2 regions of the Kribbella solani genome follow, and region 1 is predicted to be linked to the other one. Evidence: riboswitches for the same ligand, from Rfam matches in the RefSeq annotation. Region 1 holds a riboswitch; the other holds the start of a gene.

The links. A riboswitch is a leader RNA that binds a small molecule or an ion and turns the genes downstream of it on or off. The one in region 1 is predicted to bind ZMP and ZTP.
Region 2: another riboswitch for ZMP and ZTP. It lies ahead of HDA44_RS06735 (bifunctional 5,10-methylenetetrahydrofolate dehydrogenase/5,10-methenyltetrahydrofolate cyclohydrolase); the one in region 1 lies ahead of folP (dihydropteroate synthase).

The regions. Positions count from the first base shown of each region.
Region 1 is NZ_JACHNF010000001.1:3,635,174-3,639,378, reverse strand. Features, by position in the region: gene HDA44_RS16385 (DUF3159 domain-containing protein) at 1-167, opposite strand, end outside; gene HDA44_RS16380 (FAD-dependent oxidoreductase) at 164-1,339, opposite strand; gene folP (dihydropteroate synthase) at 1,427-2,221, opposite strand; ZMP/ZTP riboswitch at 2,291-2,378, opposite strand; gene HDA44_RS16370 (chorismate mutase) at 2,452-2,784, shown strand; gene HDA44_RS16365 (amino acid permease) at 2,958-4,205, shown strand, end outside.
Region 2 is NZ_JACHNF010000001.1:1,537,508-1,541,712, forward strand. Features, by position in the region: gene HDA44_RS37020 (NUDIX domain-containing protein) at 1-58, shown strand, start outside; gene HDA44_RS06725 (nitroreductase family deazaflavin-dependent oxidoreductase) at 69-500, shown strand; gene HDA44_RS06730 (glycoside hydrolase family 84 protein) at 503-2,245, shown strand; ZMP/ZTP riboswitch at 2,245-2,329, shown strand; gene HDA44_RS06735 (bifunctional 5,10-methylenetetrahydrofolate dehydrogenase/5,10-methenyltetrahydrofolate cyclohydrolase) at 2,349-3,209, shown strand; gene aroH (chorismate mutase) at 3,249-3,617, shown strand; gene HDA44_RS06745 (prephenate dehydrogenase) at 3,676-4,205, shown strand, end outside.

The DNA.
Region 1 (4,205 bases):
ATGCACACGGCACCGACCGCGATCAGCGCGGAGACCACGACGTTCGCGGTGATCAGGTAGGCGACCAGGAACACCGCCCGGGACGCGATGGCTTCCGCGAGCGTACGCCAGCCACCCAACGCACTGAACAAGGACAACGACTGCTGCGTCAACAGATTGAAGTTCATCCGCCCGACCCCCGCGACACCACTGCTGCCTCCGCCGGGCGGGATGCGGCGGGGGTGGTGAAGTTTTCGTGGCGCATCACGTCTTCGTAGGTGGCGATCGCGGCGTGCAATTCCTTCTCGCCGCGCGCGGCCTGCACCAGTTGAGCGCAGAGCCGGTGCGCGTCCTGCATCGCGAGGTTGCCGCCGAAGCCAGGGGTTACATGGATGGCGTCGCCGATCAGTGTCACCGAACCGGCCGGCCAGACCGGTGGTGGCGGGATCATCCCGTTCCGCAGTACCACTGTGCGGTCCGGCCACGCCGAGTCGACGAGCGTCCGCAATGTCTCCGGCAGGCCGGAGACCAATTCCTGCGCCTGACCCCAGACAGCGGCGGGTGATTCGGCCGTACCGAGTTGCTCTTCCGTCACCGGCAGCGCCCACATCACGTAGTCCTCGGCGTCGGCGACCGCGCGGGAGTCCAGGCCGGGCAGGCACTCCGTACGCGCCGCGACCGGCGGCTGCGTGAACCGCAGTATGCCCATCGCCATCATCGTCCCGCGCACCTGCGCCCGGGCCGCGCTGTGACCGATCAGCTCGGGCAGACCAGTACCGACCACGCGCCGCAGTGGCGTCGCGCCCATCACCATGCGCTTTCCGGTGTCGACGACCTGCACATGCGGCAGGTACTGGCGTCGGACCGCCGAGCCGATCCCGTCCGCGCCGACCAGTACGTCCGCGACCTCCGTACGCCCATCGGCGGACCACGCCCGGACAGTGCCGTCGGCAAGCTGCTGGAACCGAGCGAACGGCGCCCCGAACCGCACCGTGTCCTCCAGCCCGGTCAGCATCACCGCCCGCAGCAACGGCCGGTCGACCTGCCGGCCGGGCCGAGCCGGCCCTTTCGTCCCGTCGAGCGACTGGCTCCGCTCGACCGTGAGCTCGCCGTCCGTTTCGGACAAGGTCAGAGCTTGCTCGCGCGGTCCGCCCATGGTGGCCTCGACCATCGCGACGTGCCCCGGCGGCAGGCACGCGCGCAGCGCCGTCATGCCCCGGTCGTCGAAATGCATGCTGACGCCTTGCGGGCGGCCGCGGGGTTCTTCCCGCTCGTAGACCACGACGTCGATCCCCGCGCGGCGCAGACCTTGGGCCAGCGTCAACCCGCCGAGTCCGGCCCCGACCACGATCACTCTCATCGGCCCCACACCTTTCTTCATCACTTGATGAAGTTAACGGTACAGGCGTCCGCGAGTAAACCCCATCGCTCGATGAAGAAATGCCGGTTACGCGCGTCCCTTGGCCAGGGCGGTGAAGATCGTCAGCGCGTCCGAGAGCGCGGCGACGTCATGCGTACGGATGAAGTCCGCGCCTTGGCCGGCCGCGTACAGCTCCGCGGCCAGGGTCGCCGGCCCGATGTCGGCGAGGTCCTTGCCAGTCAGCGTGCGAAGGAACGACTTCCGGGAAGGTGAGACCAGGACCGGCAGGCCGTAGCCGGCCTTCAGGTCCGCGAGCCCGGCCAGCACCATGATCGACGGCTCGGGCGCGCTGCTGAGGAAGTAGCCGAGCCCGGGATCGACGACCAGGCGGTCGCGACTGATGCCGGCTGCTTGCAGCGCGTCGAGCCGGTCGCGGAAGAAGCGGTCGATCCCTTGTTGTACGGCCGGCGGGTCGATCCGCACCTTCGTCGCCGGGCCACGGTGCTGGACCGCGTGCATGACGATGAGCGTGCATCCGCTGTCGGCCAGTTCGGCGTACCGTTCCGGGTCCGGGAAGCCGTGGATGTCGTTGAGATAGGTGGCGCCATGGGCCGCGGCGTACAACTGCGTCTCGGGTGCGTACGAGTCGATCGACACCGGAACGCGGGCAGTCACCAACTCGTCCAGTACGTCGGCCAAACGGCGGATCTCCGCGTCGACGCTGACCCGTTCGGCGCCTGGATGACTCGCGGCCGCCCCGAGTTCGATGATGTCCGCGCCGGCCGCGAGCAATCGCCACGCCTGCGCCAGCGCATCCTCGGTTGCCAGGAACCGGCCGCCGTCGGAGAACGAGTCGGCGGTGACGTTGACGATCCCGACCAGCCGGGGCCGTACCGTCGACAGTGCCGAAGGAGTGAAGTCATACACCACGCTGTGCCTCCCAGAGAATGTCCCAGAGGCCCAGGCGCGCGGCACAGCGTCAGCTGACGGGGTCGCTCCACGATGGTGACCCATCCAGACGCCAGTCACGACCCACCCGACACCTTACCGGCCGGCAAGCGAACCCGGTGGTGCTCGGTGCGGGCCTGGATGGGCTGCTTATGCTGAACCGCATGACCACGAGCAACGCCGCCGGCCCGCAGGATGTCGACCCGGCGATCCGCGCCGAGCTGGACCGGCTGCGCGACAGCATCGACAACCTCGACGCGGCTCTCGTCCACATCCTGGCCGAACGCTTCAAGTACACCCAGCAGGTCGGCCACCTCAAGGCCGTACACGCCCTGCCACCGGCCGACCCGGCCCGCGAAGCCGGCCAGATCACTCGCCTGCGCGCCCTCGCCGAAACCGCCAAACTCGACCCGGTCTTCGCCGAGAAGCTCCTCGGCTTCATCATCAGCGAGGTAATCCGCCACCACGAGCAGATCGCCGAAGCCACCAAACCCTGATCGGCGGTCGCGACGCTCTCTTGGCGCCCAGGTCGGCTGTCAGCGGTCGATGACTGTAACTGTTAGTGCACGGTTGGTGGCGGTTCGGATGCGAATTGAGCCTTTTCGCTGCCAGGATGTTCGCCGGAGCCGATCCGCCCGGGCGGCCGGAACATCGTTGCGAGGAGTACGACGTGGCTGTCGATGAGTTGTCCGCGGGGCTGAAAGGCCGCCACGTCACGATGATCAGCATCGCCGGCGTGATCGGCGCCGGCCTGTTCGTCGGGTCCGGTACGGCGATCAGCAAAGCCGGTCCCGGCGTACTCATCGCGTACGCCTTCGCGGGGACGCTCGTCGTCCTGGTGATGCGGATGCTCGGCGAGATGGCCGCGGCGAACCCGGACACCGGCTCGTTCTCGGTGTACGCCGACCGCGCGATCGGGTCCTGGGCCGGCTTCACGGTCGGCTGGCTGTACTGGTGGTTCTGGGTGCTGGTGATTCCGGTCGAGGCGACCGCGGCGGCGGCGATCCTGGAGGGCTGGACCGGCGTACCGAAGTGGGTCTGGGCGCTCGCGGTGACGCTGGGTCTGACCCTGACGAACCTGTTCAGCGTCGCGAACTACGGCGAGTTCGAGTTCTGGTTCGCCCTGCTCAAGGTGATCGCGATCATCGGGTTCATCGGGATCGGCGTACTGGCCGTGCTGGGCGTGTTCGGTTCGGACCACAGCGGGATCCAGCATCTGTGGGACACCGGAGGTTTCCTGCCGAACGGGTTCGGCGCGGTCGTGGCCGCGGTCCTGGTGACGATGTTCAGCTTCATGGGTACCGAGATCGTGACGATCGCCGCCGCCGAGTCCGACCACCCGGACGAGCAGGTCGGCAAGGCGACCCGTTCGGTGATTTGGCGGATCGCGTTGTTCTACCTCGCGTCCATCCTGCTCGTCGTCGTGATCGTGCCGTGGAACGAGCCCGGCCTGGCCACCAACGGTTCCTACCAGACCGCGCTGCAGGCACTCGGCGTACCCGGCGCGACGGTCATCGTCGACCTGGTCGTGCTGGTAGCCGTGGCGAGCTGCCTGAACTCGGCGCTGTACACCGCGTCCCGGATGATCTACTCACTCGGCAAACGCGGCCAGGCGCCGGCGATCGTCGTCCAGACCACCTCCCGCGGCGTACCGCGCGGTGCCGTCCTCGCGTCCACTGCGGTCGGCTTCCTGGCCGTGATCTGCAACTACCTCTTCCCCGAAAAGGTCTTCGGCGTACTCCTGGCCACCTCCGGCGCGATCGCGCTGCTCGTCTACTTCGTCATCGCGGTCTCCCAGCTCCGCCTCCGCGCCAAGTTCGACAGCTCAGGCACCCCGCTGCCGGTACGCATGTGGGCCTACCCGTACCTGACCTGGGCGGTGGTCATCGTCATCCCCGTCATGCTCGTCTTCATGGCC
Region 2 (4,205 bases), 2.1 Mb from region 1:
TGCGATGACGGGCATCGATGCGGCCTATTTGGCGTTGGACCATGCAGGACTGCTGTGAATCTCACCGAATGGGGACTGTGATGGCTGACTGGAACACGGGCATTATCGAGGAGTTCCGCGCGAACGACGGCAAGGTCGGCGGCAACTTCGAAGGTGCCCCGATGACCCTGCTGCACCACCGGGGCCGCAAGAGCGGTCAGGAGTACGTCGCTCCGACGATGTACCTGGCCGACGACAACGACCCGGAGACCGTGTACGTGTTCGCCAGCAAGGCCGGCGCCCCGACCGACCCGGAGTGGTACCGGAATCTGGTCGCGGCCGGCGAAGGCACGATCGAGCGCGGCACGGAGACGTACAAGGTGACTGTCCGTGACGTCACCGGCGCCGACCGGGACCGGATCTACGCGGAGCAGGCACGCCGCTACCCGGGCTTCGCCGAGTACGAGAAGCAGACGGCCGGTATCCGCACCATCCCGGTTCTCGAGCTGCGCCGGGCCTGACGATGGAGCCGCGGCAGCGGAGCAGCCGCCCGGACGGATTCGCGCTCGGTGACACCGTCGGCCTGGTGCACGGCCCGGCCACCGATCCGGACGCCGAGCGGCTGGTCCGCGCGACCCTGACCCGCGCGGGTGTCCGTACCGTCGTGGACGGCGAAGCTGCCGTGACCATCCACCTCGGTGGCACCGGTCTCGGCGCGCAACCAGCCAGTGAACTGCCCGCCGAGGGGTACGTAGTTGCTGTCGGCGCCAATCGGATCGTGCTGGACGGCGCCGACGTCCGCGGGACGTACTACGCCGCCCTGACCTTCGACGAAGTTGTCCAAGGCAACGAGGTGGACGGCGTCGAGATCCGCGACTGGCCGGCGCTGCGCTATCGCGGCTCGATCGAAGGCTTCTACGGCACGCCGTGGTCGCACGCCGACCGGCTGGATCACCTGGACTATCTCGGCGCGCACCGGATGAACACGTTCCAGTACGCGCCGAAGGACGACGTGTATCACCGCGAGCAGTGGCGCGACCCGTACCCGGCGGACAAGCTCGCCGAGCTGGGTGAGCTGATCGAGCGGGCGCGCCGCAACAAGGTCGACTTCACTTTCGCGCTCTCGCCGGGGCTCTCGATCCGGTACACCTCGGACGAGGATTACCAGGCGCTGATCGCGAAGTTCGACGCGCTGTACGAGCTGGGCGTGCGGGTCTTCAACGTGCCACTCGACGACATCGAGTACGAGACGTGGCACAGCGCGGAGGACGCGGCGAAGTACGGCACCGGTGGCGGCGCGGCGGGTGCGGCGCAGGCGGACCTGTGCAACCGGGTCCAGCGCGAGTGGATCGCGACGAAGCCGGATGTCGAGCCGCTGCAAATGGTGCCGACGGAGTACTACGACGTCGACGAATCGCCGTACAAGCAGGCGCTGCGCGAGCGGATGGATCCGGCCGTGATCGTGCACTGGACCGGGACGGCGGTAGTGCCGGAGCAGATCACGAGTGCACAAGCGGCCGCGGCGAAGGCGGTGTTCGGGCACGACATCCTGATCTGGGACAACTACCCGGTCAACGACTACGCGCACGGCCGGATCCTGCTCGCCGCGTACACCGGTCGTGAACCGGGTGTCGCGGAGCAGGTCGTCGGCGTGATCTCGAACCCGATGAACCAGGCCGCGGTCAGCAAGCTCGCGCTCTACTCGTTCGCCGAGTTCGGTTGGAAGCCGGAGGTGTACGACGCGGACGCGTCCTGGCGTCGCGCGATCGCCGAGCGGGCCGGGGGAGACGCGGACACGATCCGGGCGCTGGAGGTGTTCGCGGACCTCACCACGTACGACGGGAAGCTGCACCTGGTCAACGCGCCGGTGCTCGCCGGGAAGCTGGCCGCGTTCCGTACGGCCTGGGAGTCGGGTGACCTGGCCGGCGCGATCGCCGACCTCGAGCCGTACTTCGAGGCGATCGAGAACGCACCGGCCCAGCTCCGCGCCGGTTTGGTCGACCCGGCCTTCGCCGAGGAGGCGGATGCCTGGCTCGACGCATCTTTCTACTGGGGTCAGGCGCTGCGCCAGGCGCTCCGGGCGCTGGAGGCGCAGGCCGAGGGCAACAAGTCGGGTATCGCGACGGCGCTTGCGGAGATTCGCCACCTGACGGATCGCGCCGAAGCGATCCGCGACGTCCGGCTACCGCACTCCCGCACGCATCCCCGGATCGGTGACGGAGTGGCTGACGCATTCCTCAGCGAAGTGGCCGGCCGGTTATCCTGACACCGGACCGCGACTGGCGCTGAGGTGGATCACCACCGGGGAACGGTCTGCCATCCGGCTTCGCCGCGCGCCTGGGCACCTGGGAGATGACAGAGGTGCGCGGATGACTGCTGAACTCATGATCGGGACCGACCTCGCCGCCGAGATGGTGGCCAAGGCGGCGGAGCGGGCGCGGGCGTTGCAGGAACGGGCCGGCGTCCAGCCGTGCCTCGCGACCGTACTGGTCGGTGACGACCCGGCGTCGGCCACGTACGTACGGATGAAGCAGAACCGGTCGAAGAAGGCCGGGATCGCCTCGGTCAGCGTCGGCCTGCCTGCCGACACATCGACCGATGAGCTGGTCGCGGAGATCCGGAAGCTGTCCGACGACCCGGCGGTGCACGGCATTCTGCTGCAGCACCCGGTGCCGGCGCAGATCGACGAGCGGGCCGCGTTCGAGGCGATCGATCCGGCCAAGGACGTGGACGGCGTGACGATGCGCTCGTTCGCGGCGATGGCCTTCGGCGATCCCGGTTTCCGGTCCGCGACACCCGGCGGCATCATGCGGCTGCTGGCGGCGTACGAAGTACCGCTGGAAGGCGCGCACGCCGTCGTGATCGGCCGCAGCCCGATCCTCGGGAAGCCGGCCGGTATGTTGCTGCTGGCATCGAACGCGACGGTCACGTACGCGCACTCCCGTACCCGTGACCTGCCCGAGCTGGTCCGGACGGCGGATGTGGTGATCGCGGCGGTCGGGAAGCCGGAGTTCGTCCGCGGTGACTGGCTGAAGCCGGGCGCGGTCGTGGTCGATGCCGGGTACAACGAGGGCAATCTGGGCGACGTGCACTTCGCCGAGGCGGCCGCGGTGGCGAGGCTGATCACGCCGGTGCCGGGTGGGGTCGGGCCGATGACGATCGCGCTGCTGCTGGAGCAGACGGTCGATGCGGCTGAGACGGCTGTCCAGTCCTTGACCACGTTGGCCTAGGCTGGGGGGATCAACAGTCGTGGCCTGAGGAGGCGAGACGTGGCGGTACGGGCGATCCGGGGTGCCACCCAGCTGGACGTCGACGAGCGCGAGCATCTGCTCGAGCGGTCGGCGGAGCTGGTGAAGGCCGTCCTGGAGGCGAACGATCTGGAGAACGAGGACCTGATCAGCATCCTCTTCACCGTCACGTCGGACCTGCGTTCGGAGTTTCCCGCCGTCGCCGGGCGGCAGATCGGGCTCACCGACGTACCGCTGATGTGCATGCAGGAGATCCCGGTCCCGCACGCGCTGCCCCGGGTGGTGCGGCTGATGCTGCACACCGAGACGCCGCGGTCGCGGGACAAGATCCAGCACGTGTACCTGCACGGGGCCGTCGCGCTGCGCCCGGATCTGACCGGCGCCCAGTGAATCAGGTGTGCAGTGAAACCAGGCGCAGTGAAACCAGGTGCAGCGAACCAGGTGTGCGGTGAGTGAGCTGCGTGGTCCGGTCCGGATCGTCGGTACCGGCCTGATCGGTACGTCGATCGGCCTCGCGCTGGCGCGGCTCGGCGTCGTCGTGGAACTCGTCGACGGCAACGCGGACAACGCGCTGATGGCGGAGCGGATCGGCGCCGGATCACGGTCGGTGGAGCTCGAACCACAGTTGGTCGTCGTCGCCGTACCGCCGGATCATGTCGGCGCCGTGATCGCGCGGCAGCTTGAGCAGACCGCGGGCAGCGGCGCGATCGTCACCGACGCGGCCAGCGTGAAGTCCAAGCCGCTCGCGGACGCGCGCCGCCTTACCGGCGATCTCAGCCGGTACGTCGGCAGTCACCCGATGGCCGGCTCGGAGCGGAACGGCCCGCTGGCCGGGCGCGCCGATCTGTTCGACGGCGCGACCTGGGCGATCACCCCGCACGAGACCAGCGACCCGGAGGCGGTCGACCTGGTCCGGCGGCTGGCCGAGGCCGCGGGTGCGCGGACGGTCGAGATGTCGGTCGAGGATCACGACCTCGG